Sphingosinicella sp. BN140058: one gene and its partner. The protein of the gene in region 1 interacts with the protein of each later gene in a pairwise test. Links are inferred from orthologs where the notes say so. Each region holds a gene or a part of one and is shown on either strand. Other genes may lie near its edges.

The links.
Region 2: the proteins of ETR14_RS18780 (region 1) and ETR14_RS14965 interact in binary tests that used the Escherichia coli proteins (3 or more experiments, as listed by UniProt). The link is inferred for Sphingosinicella sp. BN140058 from one-to-one orthologs.

Annotation. Positions count from the first base shown.
Region 1 is NZ_CP035501.1:4,175,930-4,184,320, forward strand. Bases 3,348-6,236 are described here. They hold ETR14_RS18780 (ABC-F family ATP-binding cassette domain-containing protein), read left to right. Parts: upstream 3,348-3,802; coding sequence 3,803-5,671; downstream 5,672-6,236. Other genes in these bases: ETR14_RS18775 (NADPH-dependent FMN reductase), read right to left, coding at 3,348-3,559; ETR14_RS18785 (OsmC family protein), read right to left, coding at 5,782-6,210. Outside these bases: ETR14_RS18745 (RNA ligase family protein), read left to right, coding at 1-186; ETR14_RS28500 (AAA family ATPase), read left to right, coding at 174-1,103; ETR14_RS18755 (helix-turn-helix transcriptional regulator), read left to right, coding at 1,211-1,543; ETR14_RS18760 (SRPBCC family protein), read left to right, coding at 1,549-2,028; ETR14_RS18765 (hypothetical protein), read right to left, coding at 2,053-2,358; ETR14_RS18770 (transcriptional regulator), read left to right, coding at 2,457-3,011; more of ETR14_RS18775, read right to left, coding at 3,008-3,347; ETR14_RS18790 (TIGR02117 family protein), read left to right, coding at 6,378-7,058; ETR14_RS18795 (hydantoinase B/oxoprolinase family protein), read left to right, coding at 7,119-8,391. UniProt on the Escherichia coli protein: Genetic data indicate it may be involved in ribosome assembly or function.
Region 2 is NZ_CP035501.1:3,333,586-3,342,392, reverse strand. What follows is about bases 303-3,607. They hold ETR14_RS14965 (2-oxoglutarate dehydrogenase E1 component), read left to right. Parts: upstream 303-605; coding sequence 606-3,407; downstream 3,408-3,607. Other genes in these bases: odhB (2-oxoglutarate dehydrogenase complex dihydrolipoyllysine-residue succinyltransferase), read left to right, coding at 3,420-3,607; sucD (succinate--CoA ligase subunit alpha), read left to right, coding at 303-544. Also shown: more of sucD, read left to right, coding at 1-302; more of odhB, read left to right, coding at 3,608-4,718; lpdA (dihydrolipoyl dehydrogenase), read left to right, coding at 4,807-6,204; ETR14_RS14950 (PepSY domain-containing protein), read left to right, coding at 6,424-7,131; ETR14_RS14945 (trimeric intracellular cation channel family protein), read left to right, coding at 7,146-7,775; ETR14_RS14940 (GNAT family N-acetyltransferase), read right to left, coding at 8,143-8,679; signal peptide peptidase SppA, read right to left, coding at 8,676-8,807. UniProt on the Escherichia coli protein: E1 component of the 2-oxoglutarate dehydrogenase (OGDH) complex which catalyzes the decarboxylation of 2-oxoglutarate, the first step in the conversion of 2-oxoglutarate to succinyl-CoA and CO(2).

The DNA of each region.
Region 1 (8,391 bases):
CAGGAAGGATACGTGATCCGGCGCGCCGACCGGATCCCCTATCCGAACGGCGATGGCGACAGCGGACGGTTCCTTCGAGCTGTCGCCAAATATGTTCGCGCCGGCCATGTCGCTACCGACGAACATTGGATGCGTGGCCCGGTAATCGCCAACGAACTGATCGAGGGCCTGTCGTGCGCGCCGTGATCTTCGACATCGACGGCACCCTGGCCGACGTTGCCCATCGTCTTCACCATCTGGACGGCGAGAAGGATTGGAACGCCTTCTTTCGCGACATGGCGGACGATGCGCCGGTCGAACCGATCGCGCGGTTGGCGCGCATGCTCCACCACAATGCCGAGAGCGGGCGCGACATCGATGCCGTGCTGATCGTCACCGCCCGTCCGGATCGCGCGGATTGGCGCCGGACCACGCTCGACTGGCTGGCGCTGCACAAAATTCCCTACGATGCGCTTTATATGCGTGCCGAGGGCGACATTCGCGCCGATCACCTCGTCAAAGCCGACATGCTCCAGCGCATCCTCGACGATGGCTATGCGCCGGTGCTGGTGATCGACGATCGTCCGCAGGTGGTGCGGATGTGGCGCGATCACGGCATCACCACCCTGCAATGCGCGCCCGACGAACCCGGGGCCAGCGCCTATGCCGGCGAGACCCTGCTGCACCTGCTGGTCGGTCCCTGCGGCGCCGGCAAGTCGACTTATGCCGCCAAGACTTACCAGCCGCACGACATCGTTTCGACCGACGCCTTGCGCCTGCAGCTTTACGGCAATCTCGGCCACGCGCCCGAGGCGCTGCGTCGGGTTTGGAAGCTCGCGCACGGTCTGCTCCGCGCCCGCCTCGATGCCGGCGTGTTCACCGTCCTCGATGCGACGAACCTTCGTGCAGAGGACCGACTCCGCGTGCTCGACGCGCTGCCGCGCGGCGTGTTCGCCCGTTACGTGATCATCGACCGCGATCTCGGCGAGAAGCTGCGCGACCGCGACTGGCGCTCCGAGGATCTCGTGATGAAGCAGCACCGCCTGTTCCGCGCCGAGGAGCGCAACATCCTGCTCGGTGACGCGCATCCGTGGGTTCAGGTGCAAGACCGCCGTACGCGGTGAGACGGGCTGCGCTTCCTGCGCGATGGCAGCAAGGGCGCCGACGTAGATACTAAGGTATCTGCCTCAGCATCCTTGACGCTTGCGCATCGTCTGCTTTACTAAGGCGTATGCCTCACCATTCAGCCCCGCTCGATTTGACGTTCCAGGCACTCAGCGATCCGACCCGCCGGGCGGTGGTATCGCGGTTGGCCGAGGGCGAGGCGCCGGTCAGCGTCCTGGCGGCGCCCTTCGACATGGCCCTCCCGTCCTTCGCCCAGCATCTGAAGGTGCTCGAGGAATCCGGGCTCGTGACCAGCGAGAAACGAGGCCGCAGCCGCTGGTGCCGGCTCGTGCGGCCACGCTTCGACGAGGCGGCGGACTGGATGGAAGCCGAGCGCCGGCGCTGGGCTGAACGGCTCGACCGGCTCGAAGCCTATCTCGACACCATGGAAGAGGAGTGAACGACATGGCCGACCCGCTCGAAACCTGGGCGCTCGATCGCGAGATCGTACTGGTGAGGTTGCTCGACCATCCGAGGCGGAAGGTTTTCGCCGCCTGGATGGACCCCGAAGCGCTGGCGCAATGGTACGGCCCAGCCGGCCTCGCCATCGAGACGCATGAAGCTGATATCCGTGCCGGCGGCCACTGGCGGTTCGATATGGTCGGTGCGTTCGAGGGTAGCGAGCAGCGTTTTCCGAACCTGATGCGCTATCTGGAGATCGTTCCCGACGAGCGCATCGTCGTCGATTACGGAACGCCCGATCCGGAAGATCCCGATCGCTTTCGCATGACGGTGACCTTCGACGAGCAGGCGGACGGCAAGACGGTGCTGACCATGCGTCAGCTTCACCCCAGCCCCGAACGGCGGCGGGCCGTGATCGACTTTGGCGCGGTCGGCTACGGCCTGCAGACGCTGGACGGCTTGGCCGGGTGGCTGGACCGCTAATAGGGCCGGCGGCTCACGGGCCGATCATGCCAGGCGATGCGGGGAGGGATCCCCGTCCTCCGCGATCAGCTGGGTTCGCGCTTCGGCGCGTGCCCATGCGTAGAAGTCGTGCAAGCGGGGCGCCGCGTCCGGGAAGCGGCGGGCGAGTTCCCCGAGCACTTCGCTATCAGCCCCCTGGGCGATCAGCGGCACGATCTCGGCGGGCGGCGCCCCGAGACGATCCGCCAGGAGCCGGAAGGTGCGGGCGCGAAGCTTGAATTCGAAGTCGGCCAATCGGGCGGACTCGCGTTCCTCCTTCTTCAGCAGCGATCCGCGCAGATCCCAGGCCATGGACCTGATCTGGGGCGGCACGCGGGTCAATGCAATGTCCGCTCCGGACCGGCGACACCCTGCCATGGACCTTGCGACCTTTCCGGCGTTGAGGCCCCATGCACGTATTCATCGATTTCGAGGCCTCCTCGCTCGGCAAGACCGGCTATCCGATCGAGGTCGGCTGGGTGTTCGAGGACGGCCGGTCCGAGAATCACCTGATCCGGCCGGCGCCGCAATGGACCGACTGGGACGAGCGATCGGAAGCGATCCACGGGATCAGCCGGGACAAGCTGGCGGACGAGGGAACGGCGCACGACGTGGTCGCACGGCGGCTGATCGAGGCGCTGGCCGGCCACCGCGTGTTCGCCAGCGCGCCCTCGTGGGACGGCAAGTGGCTGAGCGCGCTGCTGCGCGCAGCCGGGCTGCCGCGCCACGCGATCCGCTTGAAGGATACCGAACTCGCCCAACATGAAAGCGCGGCGGCGATCCTCACCGGGCTGCTGCCGCCGGCCGAGCGGATGCTCCGGGTCAGCGCGATCCTGGCGCGGGTACGCAGCGACGGCGAGGCGCGGCCGGTCCGCCACCGCGCCGTCGCCGACGCCGAGGAGGAACTCCGCCGCTGGCGTGAGGTGAAGCGGCTGGCGGAAGAGGAAGCCTCGGCCGCAATCTAGCGGGTGCCGACGTAGCGCACGAAGGCGTCGAGATATGCCTGCAGCCGCTCCTCGACGAGGCGGTCGACAAGTTCGCCGTCGGCGAACGCCTTGCCCGCGCCCGAGACGAGCATGCGGCCGCCGTTCCAGGTGTCGCAGCCGAGCGTTCGGAGCACCGGCAGCCAGGCATTCTGGCTGAGGATGGTGCCGAAGCCGCCGAGCGAGGCACCCATGATCGCGACCGGCTTGCCGCCGAAGATGCGGGCAATGTCGGACGACGGCCGCGAGGCCCAGTCGATCGCATTCTTGAACACGCCGGGGATCGAATTGTTATATTCTGGCGAGGCGAGCAGCAGCCCGTCGCAGGCGGCGATCTGCTGCTTGAGAAGAGTGACCGCCGCCGGCAGGCCCTCGGCGGCTTCGACATCGCCGTCGTAGAGCGGGATGCCGGCGATGGTGCCGATCTGGAGCGTCGCGCCGTCCGGCATCAGCGCCGCGGCTCGGCGAAGCAGCGCGCTATTGTACGAGCCCTGGCGCAGGCTGCCGGAGATACCCAAAAGCTTCACCATCGCTCGTTCCTGCTCTCGTCCTTTGAGGTTTGCCGGCCAGTCCTTTGCCCATTTCGTCATCCTCGCGAAAGCGAGGATCTCACGGAGAGTGGGCGCAGCGGCGATCGCTCCCGTCGGCGCCCTTTCCGGCCTGAGATCCCGGCTTTCGCAGGGATGACGAAATCATTTGAGCTCTGCACGATGTCCTTCTTGTGCGGTGCAGTACGGGCTTATCCCGGCCGCCAAGCCGTGCTAGGCGGCGCCATGCTCAATCTGAACGGTATCACCGTGCGCCTCGGCGGGCGAACGATCCTCGACGGCGCCACCGCGGCCTTGCCGCCGAAAAGTCGCGTCGGGCTGATCGGCCGCAACGGCGCCGGCAAGTCGACCCTCGTGCGCGTCATCGCCGGTCTGCTCGATCCCGACGAGGGCAGCGCCGACATGCCCAAGGGCGCCAAGCTCGGCTATATCGCCCAGGAGGCGCCGGCCGGATCGGAGACTCCGTTCGAGACGGTGCTTGCCGCCGATGTCGAGCGCGCCGCCTTGCTTGTCGAGGCCGAAGGCTGCGAGGACATGCACCGGCTTGGCGATATCCACGAGCGTTTGAACGCGATCGACGCGCATGCCGCGCCGTCGCGGGCGGCGCGGATCCTGGTCGGCCTCGGCTTCGACGAGGACATGCAGCATCGGCCGCTCGACAGCTTCTCGGGCGGCTGGCGGATGCGCGTGGCGCTTGCCGCCCTGCTGTTTTCGGCACCCGATCTGCTGCTGCTCGACGAGCCCTCGAACCATCTCGATCTCGAAGCGGTGATGTGGCTCGAGGACTTCCTGCAATCCTATCGGGCGACGATCGTCATCGTCAGCCACGAGCGCGACTTCCTCAACAACGTCGTCGACCACATTCTCCACCTCGATCGTGGCAAGGTCACGCTCTACCCCGGCGGCTATGACGCGTTCGAGCGCCAGCGGGCCGAGCGCCAGGCGCAGCAGGCGGCGGCGCGCGACAAGCAGATCGCCCAGCGCGAGAAATTGCAGGCCTTCGCCGATCGCTGGCGGGCCAAGGCGAGCAAGGCCAAGCAGGCGCAGAGCCGGCTGAAGGCGATTGCGCGGATGGCGCCGATCGCCGAGCTGGTCGACGATCCCACTCTGTCGTTCGGCTTCCCCAATCCGGAAGGGCTTCGGCCGCCCTTGATCACGCTCGACATGGCCGCGGTCGGCTATGGCGAGACGCCGATCCTGTCGCGGCTCAACCTGCGGCTCGATCCCGACGACCGGATCGCCCTGCTCGGCCGCAACGGCAACGGCAAGACCACGCTCGCCCGTCTGCTCGCCGCGCAGCTGCCGCCGATGGGCGGTGCCATGAACGCCAGCGGCAAGATGAAGGTCGGCTACTTCACCCAATACCAGGTCGAGGAACTCGACGGCGCCGACACGCCGGTCCAGCACATGGCGCGGCTCATGCCGGGCGCGACGCCGTCGGCGGTGCGCGCCCAGCTCGGCCGCTTCGGCTTTTCCGGGGACAAGGCGATGACCGAGGTGCGCAAGCTGTCGGGCGGCGAGCGCGCGCGCCTTGCGCTGGCGCTGATCACCCGCGACGCGCCCCATCTCCTGATCCTCGACGAGCCGACCAACCACCTCGATGTCGACGCTCGCGAGGCGCTGGTCCAGGCGCTGAACGATTATACCGGCGCCGTTGTCGTGGTCAGCCACGATCGCCACATGCTCCAGCTCACCGCAGACCGTCTCGTGCTGGTCGAGGGCGGCACCGCCACCGAATTTGACGGCAGCCTCGACGATTACACGACGATGGTGCTCCAGAAGGACAACGGGCCTTCGAAGGGCGAGTCGAAGTCGAGCCGCAAAGACGAGCGCCGTGCCGCCGCCGCCGCCCGCGCCCAGAGCCAGAAGCTGCGCAACGACGCTAAGACGGCCGAAGCGGACATCGCCAAGCTCACCGCGCAGCGCGGCAAGATCGACCAGGCGATGTTCGATCCGAGCGGGGCCGATGCGTCGCTGAGCAAGCTGACGATGACCGAGCTGATGAAGAAGCGCGCCGAGCTGGAGACGAGGCTCGAAGCCGCCGAGGCGCGCTGGCTGGAGCTGAGCGAAGCGCTGGAAACGGCGCTGGGGTAGTGCATGCGAAGGCGTTTTCAGCCCCGGCGAGGGGCTGAAAACGCACCCACCCCTAACCTCTCCCTGATCAGGGAGGGGAACTTGCAGAGCGGAAATGATGTGGGCCTGGCTCAGGTCGTCAGCTTGTGCTCCAGGGTAATCTCGGCCTTGAGCAGTTTCGAGACCGGGCAGCCGGCCTTCGCCCCGGCGGCGATTTCCTCGAATTTGGAGGGATCGATGCCGGGGACGTTGGCCTCAAGGCTCAGGTCCGATCGGGTGATGGCGAAGCCGTCGCCGTCCTTGTCGAGGGTCACCTTTGCGCTGGTCTGCAGCGTGCCGTCGGAATAGCCTTCCTTGGCGAGTGCGAACGACAAGGCCATGGTGAAGCAGGCGGCGTGGGCGGCGGCGACCAGTTCCTCGGGGTTGGTACCGGGCGTGTCGCCGAAGCGGGTTCCGAAATCATAAGGCTGGTCCGAAAGCACGCCGGATTGCAGCGAGACATGTCCCTTGCCCTCACGGCCGAAGCCTTCGTAGCGCGCGGATGCCGAACGTGTAGCCATCTTGTCCTCCTTTGGTGTCCGCTCGACAATGCGGACGACCGCGGTGGCGGCCAAGCGGCATCGCGCCGAAGCGTGGCCGCGATCAGGCGCTCCGTCCTCGGCGCTGCGCGGCGGGACGAGCGCGAAAGCCTATTCTCAACCGGATCGATACTGTTAGTCTGCATGCCATGAAGAGTGCGGTCCGCATCGGCGGTTGGAGTGCAGCCGCGGTCCTCGCGCTGCCAATTCTCTATCTCTTCGCGGCGCTGATCCTCGGCGCGATCCCGGCCAATCGCAGCCGGCAGCCGCCCGAGGCGGACGCGGTCACAATCTACCTGCGCACCAATGGCGTGCACACCTGGATCGTCGTGCCCAAGGTCACCGCGGACATGGACTGGCGGCCTTATGTGCCGGGAAAGCATCTGCGGGATCCGCGCTGGGGTGGCGCCAGCCATGTCGCGCTCGGCTACGGCAACCGCACCTTCTATCTGGAGACGCCGACCTGGGGTGATCTGACCATGAAGAACGCCTTTCTGGCGATGTTCGGGCGGGGCCGAAGCCTGATGCACGCCGATCACATCCACAATCCCAGTGTCGAGGATTGGCAGCGCCCCCTGCGGATCAGCCATGCCGAATATCGCAAGCTCGCCGCCCACATCGCGAGGAGCTTCCAGCGTGGTGCCGATGGCCGCACGATCCCGGTGCTCGGCCGCGGCTATACCGATTCGGACATGTTCTACGAGGCGATCGGCCACTACAATGCCTTCTACACCTGCAACAGCTGGACTGGTGAAGCGCTGCGCGCCGCTGGGATTCGGACCGGGCTGTGGACTCCGCTCTCCCAGAGCATCATGTGGCGGCTCGACTGATCGGCGCGCCCCGGTTCGAAGCGCTTTCGCGGCGCCGCCACTCCGGATAAGCCGCTGCGCATGACGGCAAATTGGACCTTCTCGATCGACCGTGGCGGCACCTTCACCGATATCGTCGCGCAAGCGCCCGACGGGCGGCTGCTGACCCGTAAACTGCTTTCCGAGAATCCGGAGCGCTACGCCGACGCCGCGGTCGCGGGGATCCGCGCGCTGCTGGCGGAGGAGGGCGCGGCGCCGGTCGCCGCGGTGAAGATGGGCACCACCGTTGCCACCAATGCCTTGCTCGAGCGCAAGGGCGAGAAAGTGGTGCTGGCGATCACCGCCGGCCTCGGCGATGCGCTGCGCATCGGCTACCAGGCACGGCCGGACATCTTTGCCCGGCGGATCATCCTGCCGGACACGCTCTACGGGCGCGTCGCCGAGATCGACGAACGCGTTAGCGCCGACGGCACCGTGCTGCGGCCGCTCGACCGCGAGGCGGCACGGCGCGACCTTCAGGCAGCCTATGACGACGGCTATCGCGCGGTGGCGATCGTGCTGATGCACGGCTGGCGTTTCACCGCCCATGAAGCCGCTCTGGCCGAGATCGCCGGCGAGATCGGCTTCTCCCAGATTTCCGCGAGCCACAGGGTCGGGCCTCTGATCAAGCTCGTCGGGCGCGGCGATACCAGCGTCGTCGACGCCTATCTCTCGCCGGTGCTGCGCCGCTATGTCGACCGGGTCGTGTCGGAGATCGGGGCCGAGACTCGCTTGCTGTTCATGCAGTCGAGCGGCGGGCTCACCGACGCTGCCGCCTTTCAGGGCAAGGACGCGATTCTCTCCGGACCGGCCGGCGGCATCGTCGGCATGGTCAAGACTGCGGAAGAAGCCGGCTTCACGCGGATCATCGGCTTCGACATGGGCGGCACCTCGACCGACGTTTCCCATTATGCCGGCGGTTACGAGCGCACCAACGAAACGGTCGTCGCCGGCGTGCGGGTGCGCGCGCCGATGCTGGAGATCCACACGGTGGCGGCCGGCGGCGGCTCGATCTGCCATTACGATGGCGATCGCTTCCGCGTCGGACCGGACAGCGCCGGCGCGGTCCCGGGCCCGGCCTGCTATCGTCGCGGCGGACCGCTGACCATCACCGATTGCAACGTCGTGCTCGGCAACATCCGGCCCGAGCATTTTCCCAAGGTGTTCGGTGCCGCCGGCGACCAGCCGATCGACGCCGCGGTGAGCCTTGCGCTGTGCGAGGAGATCGGCCGCCGTGCCGGCCTCGATGCGCGGGCGGTTGCGGAGGGTTTCATCCGCATCGCCGTCGACAACATGGCCAATGCGATCAAGCGCA
Region 2 (8,807 bases), 840 kb from region 1 along the record:
CTCAGCATCGCGGCTTATCGGCCCGAACTGCCCGGGCGTGCTGACGCCGGGAGAGTGCAAGATCGGCATCATGCCGGGCAACATCTTCAAGAAGGGCTCGGTCGGCGTCGTCAGCCGCTCCGGCACCCTCACCTACGAGGCGGTCTTCCAGACGTCGAACGCCGGCCTCGGCCAGACCACCGCAGTCGGAATCGGCGGCGATCCGGTCAACGGCACCAATTTCATCGACGTACTCGAGCTGTTCCTTGCCGACGAGGCGACCCAGTCGATCATCATGATCGGCGAGATCGGCGGCTCGGCCGAAGAGGAAGCGGCACAATTCCTCAAGGACGAGGCAAAGCGCGGCCGCTCCAAGCCGACCGTGGGCTTCATCGCCGGCCGCACCGCCCCTCCGGGACGCCGCATGGGTCATGCCGGCGCGATCGTTTCCGGCGGCAAGGGCGGCGCCGAGGACAAGATCGCGGCCATGGAAGAGGCTGGAATTCGCGTCTCGCCGAGCCCATCTGAGCTCGGAAAGACCCTCGTTGGGCTGCTTGGCGTCTAAAGAGGGATAGAGCGGGGCGCACGGGCGTTCCCCAAGAGACATTCTCAAGAAGGCGGTAATCGTGGATAATTTCGGCGGCGGCGAACGGGAACAAGGCCCCAGCTGGGCGCGCGACAATTGGCCGGTCACGGATCTCGATCCGGTCAATGCCGGGCTCGATCCAACCTTGATGACGATCGAGAAGGTCGCATCGAAGGCGAAAGCCGCCGCTGTCGCCGCCGGAAAATCCGATGCCGAGGTCGAGCAGGCGGCGCGCGACTCGATCCAGGCGATGACGCTCATCCGCACCTACCGGGTACGGGGCCACCTCGCCTCCGATCTCGATCCGCTGGGCCTCGCGCAGCGTGATCTTCCCGCCGATCTCACCCCGGAGTTCCACGGCTTCACCGGCGCCGCACTCGATCGCAAGGTCTTCGTCGGCGGCGTCCTGGGTCTCGAATGGGCCACGGTGCGCGAGCTGGTCGATGTCCTGCGCGCCAATTATTGCGGCAAGATCGGCTTGGAATACATGCACATCAACGATCTGGAGGAACGCCGCTTCCTTCAGGATCGGATGGAAGGCCGCGACGCCGAGATCCGCTTCACGCCGGAAGGCAAGCAGGCGATCCTCACCAAGGTGATCGAAGGCGAGCAGTGGGAACGCTTCCTCGCCAAGAAATATGTCGGCACCAAGCGTTTCGGCCTCGATGGCGGCGAATCGATGATCCCGGCGCTCGAGGCGGTGATCAAATATGGCGGCCAGCGCGGCGTCGAGGAGATCGTCGTCGGCATGGCCCATCGCGGCCGCCTCAACGTCCTCTCGAACGTGATGGGCAAACCTTATCGCGCCATCTTCAGCGAGTTTGCCGGCGGTGCGTCCAATCCGGCCGACGTCGGTGGATCGGGCGACGTCAAATATCATCTCGGCACCTCGTCCGACCGCGAGTTCGAGGGCGTGCGCGTCCACATGTCGCTGCTGCCCAACCCAAGCCACCTCGAAGCGGTCAATCCGGTCGTGCTCGGCAAGGCGCGCGCCCGCCAGGTGGCGCGCGGCGACAACGAGGGCACCAAGGTACTGCCGGTGCTGCTGCACGGCGATGCCGCCTTCGCCGGCCAGGGCATCGTCGCCGAGTGCCTCGCTTTCTCGGGCCTCCCCGGTTACGGTTCAGGCGGGACCATCCACTTCGTCATCAACAACCAGGTCGGCTTCACCACGTCGCCGCAATTCGCGCGTTCGTCGCCCTACCCGTCGGACGTCGCCAAGATGGTCCAAGCGCCGATCCTGCACGTCAATGGCGACGATCCGGAGGCGGTCACCTTCGCCTGCAAGCTGGCGATCGAATACCGCCAGGAGTTCAAGCGCGACATCGTCATCGACATGTGGTGCTATCGCCGGTTCGGCCACAATGAAGGCGACGAACCGAGCTTCACCCAGCCGCTCATGTATGCCGAGATCCGCAAGCACCCGCCGGTCTCGGAGCTCTACGGCGCCCGTCTGGTCGCAGAGGGCGTGATCGACGACAAGTGGGTGGAGGGCCGGGTTGCGGAATTCACCGGCGTGCTTGAGAACGAGTTCGAGGCGGCGAAATCCTATCTGCCCAACAAGGCCGACTGGTTCGAAGGTCGCTGGAGCGGCATCGGTCGACCGGAAGGCCCCGAGACGGAGCGCCGCAACGCCGAGACCGGGATCGAGGCGGACGTCGTCGCCGAAGTCGGCAAGGTGCTGACCACCGTTCCTGAAGGTCTGACCGTTCACAAGACGCTGCAGCGGATCATCGACGGCCGCCGCCAGATGTTCGAGACCGGCCAGGGCTTCGACTGGGCGACCGGCGAGGCGCTCGCCTTCGGCACGCTGGTCCGCGAAGGCTATCAGGTTCGCCTGTCCGGCCAGGACAGCGGCCGCGGCACCTTCAGCCACCGCCATTCGGTCTGGGTCGATCAGACGGACGGCCACAAATATGTCCCGCTGACCCAGGTTGGATCCGGCCGCTTCGAGGTTCGCGACAGTCCGCTGTCCGAATATGGCGTGCTCGGCTTCGAATATGGCTATGCGCTGTCGGATCCACACACTCTGGTGCTTTGGGAGGCGCAGTTCGGCGATTTCGCCAACGGCGCCCAGGTGATGATCGATCAGTTCATCGCCAGCGGCGAGGCCAAGTGGCTGCGCGCCAACGGCCTCGTGATGTTGCTTCCCCACGGCTATGAGGGTCAGGGCCCCGAGCACAGCTCGGCGCGGCCGGAGCGCTATCTGCAGCTCTGCGCCGAAGATAATATGCAGTTCGCCAACATCACCACGCCGGCCAATTATTTCCACATCCTGCGCCGGCAGATGCACCGCGATTTCCGAAAGCCGCTGATCATCATGAGCCCGAAGTCGCTGCTCCGCCACAAGCTGGCGGTGTCGAGCGCGGAGGACTTCACCGGCGACAGCCACTTCCGGCGCCTGCTCTCGGATCCGAATGGGCCGAGCGAACAAAACGTCAAGCGGCTGGTGCTGTGCACCGGCAAGGTCGCCTACGAGCTGATGGAAGCTCGCGACAAGGCTGGCGACACCAATGTGTCGATTGTCCGCGTCGAGCAGATCTACCCCTTCCCGTCCGAGCCGCTGGTCAAGCGCCTCAAGGCGATGACCAATCTGGAAGAGGTGGTCTGGGCCCAGGAAGAGCCGAAGAACAATGGCTATTGGACCTTCGTCGAGCCGTTCATCGAGCAATGCCTGGTCGAGGCCGGCGTCAAGCCGAAGCGCGCCCGTTACGCGGGACGCGCCGCCTCGGCCTCGCCGGCGACGGGTCTCGCCAAGCGCCACGCCGCCGAGCAGGCGGCGCTGATCGCGGATGCACTCGGTCATGGCGGCGATGCCGTCTCGCAGCGCAAAGCCGGATAAAAAGGGAGTAGAATGGCCACCGAAGTTACCGTCCCGACGCTCGGAGAATCGATCACCGAAGCGACGCTTGGCCAGTGGCTGAAGAAGCCCGGCGAGCCGGTGAAGGCCGACGAGCCGATCGCCAGCCTGGAGACCGACAAGGTCGCCGTCGAAGTTCCCTCGCCCGTCGACGGCGTGATGGGTCAGCAGGTCGTCGCCGAGGGCGACACAGTCGCGGTCGGTGCGCTGATCGCCCGCATCGAGGCAGGCTCGGGCGGCGCTGCCGCGGCGCCGGCCGCTGCTGCGCCGGCAGCCGCAGCGTCGGCTGCGCCCGCGCCCGTTCCGGCCGCGGCTCCCACCGCCGCCCCTGCCTCCGGTCCCGGTGAGAACATCGCCGCGCGCGAGGACGAGTCGCATGACGGCGGGCCGCTCACCCTGTCGCCCTCGGTGCGCCGGCTGGTGCTCGAATTCGGCCTCGATCCCTCGAAGATCAAGGGCAGCGGCAAGGATGGCCGGCTGACCAAGGACGACGTGCTCGCCGCCGCCAAGAGCGCGCCCGCCCAGGCGCAGAATGCTGCGGCGGCACCGTCGCAGAGCGCCCCTGCCCCTGCCCCGACCGCCGGCGGCACCGAGCGGCGCGAGGAACGGGTCCGCATGACTCGTCTCCGCCAGACGGTCGCCCGCCGCCTCAAGGAAGCGCAGAACACCGCGGCGATGCTGACCACCTTCAACGACGTCGACATGACGGCGGTGATGGAGGCGCGCGCGCGCTACAAGGATCTGTTCGAGAAGAAGCATTCGATCCGCCTCGGCTTCATGGGCTTCTTCGTGAAGGCCGCGGCGCTTGCCGCGCGCGACGTGCCCTCGGTCAATGCCTCGATCGAAGGCGACGAGATCGTCTACCGCGACTATCTCGACGTTTCGGTCGCCGTGTCGGCGCCGAACGGCCTCGTCGTCCCGGTGATCCGCAACGCCCATGCGATGGGGTTTGCCGAGATCGAGAAGACGATCGCCGATTTCGGCAAGCGCGCCAAGGACGGCACGCTGACCATGGCCGACATGCAGGGCGGCACGTTCACCATTTCGAACGGCGGGGTGTTCGGATCCCTGCTGTCGACACCGATCATCAACCCACCGCAATCGGCCGTGCTCGGCATGCACCGCATCGAGGAACGCCCGGTGGTCCGGAACGGCCAGATCGTCGCCCGTCCGATGATGTACCTGGCGCTCAGCTACGATCACCGGCTGATCGACGGCCGCGAGGCAGTCACCTTCCTCGTACGCATGAAGGAAGCGCTCGAGGATCCGACGCGCCTCCTCATCGATCTCTGAGAAGAACACACCATATATCCGGCATGAACCGGACGCGGCGAGGTCGGACGGAGTGCCGGCCTCGCATCGCGACAGAAGGAAGCGAGACATGGCAGAGACCAATTTCGACGTGATCGTGATCGGCGCGGGGCCGGGCGGCTATGTGGCGGCGATCCGTGCTGCGCAGCTCGGCCTCAAGACCGCCTGCGTCGAGAGCCGAGAGACGCTCGGTGGGACCTGCCTCAACGTCGGCTGCATCCCGTCCAAGGCCCTGCTCCATGCCTCGGAGCTGTTCGAGGACGCCAATCACGGCACCCTTGCCAAGTTTGGCGTCAAGGTCGGCTCGGTCGAGCTCGACATGGAAACGATGCACGCCGAGAAGGCGAAGGCGGTCAAGGAACTGACAGGCGGCATCGCCTTCCTGTTCAAGAAGAACAAGATCGAGTGGCTGAAGGGTCACGCGGCTTTTACCGGTGCCAACAGCATCGATGTCGCCGGTACCGAGTACACCGCCAAGAACATCGTCATCGCCACCGGATCGTCGGTGACTCCGCTGCCGGGCGTCACCATCGACAACGAGGTGGTGATCGATTCGACCGGTGCGCTGGCACTGCCCAAGGTGCCCAAGCACCTGGTGGTGATCGGCGGCGGCGTGATCGGCCTCGAGCTCGGCTCGGTCTGGCGGCGCCTGGGTGCGACCGTCACCGTCGTCGAATATCTCGATGAGATCCTTCCCGGCATGGACGCCGAAGTGCGCAAGGAGGCGCGCAAGATCTTCAAGAAGCAGGGCTTCGACATCCGCACTTCGACCAAGGTCACCGGCGTCACCCGCAATGGCGACGGCGCCGTCGTTACCCTCGAGCCCGCCGCCGGCGGCGCCGCGGAGACGATTGAAGCCGATGCGGTGCTGGTCTCGATCGGCCGCCGCCCCAATACCGATGGGCTCACGCTCGACAAGGCCGGCGTGCAGGTCAATCAGCGCGGCATGATCGAGGTCGATCATGATTTCGCCACCCCGGTGCCCGGCATCTGGGCGATCGGCGACGTCACGCCCGGCCCGATGCTCGCCCACAAGGCGGAAGACGAAGGCATTGCCGTCGCCGAGAACATTGCCGGCCAGACGGGGATCGTGAATCACGAGGTGATCCCGTCGGTCGTCTACACCCATCCGGAGATTGCCGGGGTCGGCCGCACCGAGGACGACCTCAAGGCCGCGGGCGTCGATTACAAGGTCGGCAAGTTCCCGATGATGGCGAACAGCCGCGCCAAGACCAATCGCGACATGGACGGCTTCGTCAAGGTGCTCGCCGACGCCAAGACCGACCGGGTACTCGGCGTTCACATCATCGCCACCCTCGCCGGCACGATGATCGCCCAGGCCGCCCAGGCGATGGAATTCGGCGCCACCTCCGAAGACATCGCCTACACCTGCCACGCCCACCCGACCCATTCCGAAGCGATCAAGGAAGCGGCGATGGCGGTGCAAGGCCTGCCGATCCACATCTGATGCTCTCAGATCCTCCCCGCCCGCGGGGAGGGGACCGCCCAAGGCGGTGGAGGGGGTTCCGAGACCCACCCGGCACCCCGATTTCTTGACGCAGCGTGGGTCTCCGCACCCCTCCACCACCGCCTGCGGCGGCGGTTCTCCTCTCCGTTCGCGGATAGGATCTGACTGGCAGTTCGTTCCGCGCCTGCCTAAGCTCCCGCTCCACTTCGGGGGCACCGCATGAACGTCCGTCAACAGCTCCGCCGCTGGCATATCTGGCTCGGCTGGATCGTCGGCCTGCCGCTGCTTGCCTGGACCACGAGCGGGCTGGTGATGGTCGCCAAGCCGATCGACGAGGTTCGCGGCGCCGATCTGCTGACGGATGCGCCGGTCCTTCCATCGGGCCTCGTCCCGGCGCCGCCGGCGATCGGGCCGCGTCCGGTGCGCTCCCTCAGGCTCGAGCAGCGCAGCTTTGGGCCGCGCTGGATCGTCACTTATGCGGACGGCGAGTCGCGGGTGGCCGATCCGGCGAGCGGACGCCTGCTTCCGCCACTCACCGCCGCCGACGCAGCGCGCGAGGTTGCCGCGCGCTACACGGGCACATCCCCGATCACGGTCGTCGATCGCACCGACCGCGCCGCGCCGCCGATCGATCTTCGTCGCCCGATCGAGGCGTGGCGAGTGAGCCTGGCCGACGGTACCCGTTTCTACGTCGACGCGGCGACCGGCGAGATCGTCGCCCGGCGTACCCGCTGGTGGCGCTTCTACGACTGGATGTGGGGCCTCCACATCATGGATCTCGAAACCCGCGAGGACAGCCACAACCCGCTGGTCATCGGCTTCGGCATCGTCGTCCTGCTGACCACGATTATGGCGCTCATCATGCTGCCGCTCACCTTGCGCCGTCGCAGCCGCAAGAATGGCGACGCCGCGACAATGCGTTCGTGATAGGAACCGGCCGCATGCCGCCGCTCCCGCTGCCCCCGGTCATCGACCCTCTGCTCGCCTGGTTGGACTGGGGCGGAGTTGCGGTGTTCGCACTTTCGGGCGCACTGGTCGCCGCGGCCCATCGCCAGACCCTGGTCACCTTCATCTTCTTCGGAGTGATCACCGGCGTCGGCGGCGGTACGGTCCGCGACCTGCTGATCGGTGCTCCCGTCTTCTGGATCCATCAGAATGCGACGATCCTGATCTGCGTGGTCGCCGCCTCTCTCGTCTGGCTGCTGCCGGCCCGGATCTGGCGTGGAACCACTTTGCTGTGGCTCGATGCGGTAGGGCTTGCCGCCTATGCGACCTACGGCGCCGCGAAGGGGCTCGCCTTCGGCGTCGCGCCGATCCCCGCGATCGGCATGGGGGTGCTAACCGGCTGCCTCGGCGGCATCGTCCGCGACGTGCTCGCCGGCGAGCCCTCGATCCTGATGCGGCCCGAACTCTACGTCACCGCAGCGGCCCTCTCGGCCGCCCTCGTCGTGGGGCTGGTCACGATCGGAGTGCATGGCGGGGTCGCCGCATTGATCGCCGCCGTGGCCGGCTTTGCCCTGCGGGCCCTTGCCATCGCCCGGAAATGGTCGCTTCCCGCCTATGAGCGCTGACAGCCGATCTTCTGCCACGAAAGAACGCCGTTCGGGCTGAGCTTGTCGAAGCCCTCTCCTTCTTTCTCTCAGGCGGGACAAGTGAGGGCTTCGACACGCTCAGCCCGAACGGGAACAAGAAGCGGGTGGTGGTTACATATGCGGGATCGGACCCGGATCGCTCGGCCGGTTGCCGACGGATTACCGCCGCGGCCGGCTTAGCCCTGCGCGCAGTCGCTCACCGTCTGCAAGCGCTTAGAGCAAGCCTCTTCATACGCAGAACACCGTTCGGGCTGAGCCTGTCGAAGCCCTTCCCTTCTTTCGTCCAGGCAGGAGAAGTGAGGGCTCCGACACGCTCGGCTGGACGAAATTCAAATAGCGGTGATCGTTACACATTCGCCAGCGGGCGCGGCTCGCGCGGCGGAGTCGCGGCGCGTGCGAGCGGTCGCTGCCACAGGCCGACGTCGATCCAGCGGCCGAGCTTCCAGCCGACTTGGGCATAGGTGCCGGTCTGGACGAAGCCGAATCGTTCGTGGAAGCCGACGCTGTCCGAATTGGGCAGGCTGATCGCGGCGATCGCCTGGGTGAAGCCCTGCGCTTCGAGCGCGGCGAGCAACGGCCGATAGAGCAGGCTGCCGACGCCGCGGCGGCCACCGCCCTGCCGCACGTAGACCGTGGTCTCGACGCTGAACCGGTAGGCCGTCCGCGCGCGAAAGGCGCAGGCATAGGCATAGCCCGCGATCGTGCCGTCCGCTCCCTCCGCGACCAGCCAGGGATACATAGCGCCGGCGGCCTCCATCCGTGCTTCGATCGCAGCGGACTCGGGTGCCTCATCCTCGAAGGTGATCACCGTCTCGGCAACGTACGGGCGGTAGATATCGGCGATGGCTGCGGCATCGCCGATGCACGCGGGCCTGACCTTCACGCGCCGATCAGCTTCAGCAGCAGGGCGGTGAAGCCTCCGGGCCGCGGCTTTGCCGTGACTTCGGCGCCGGGGCAGGAGAGGCAGCGCGCCTGGACCGAGGCGCCGGTCATCAGCAACTCGGCATCGGC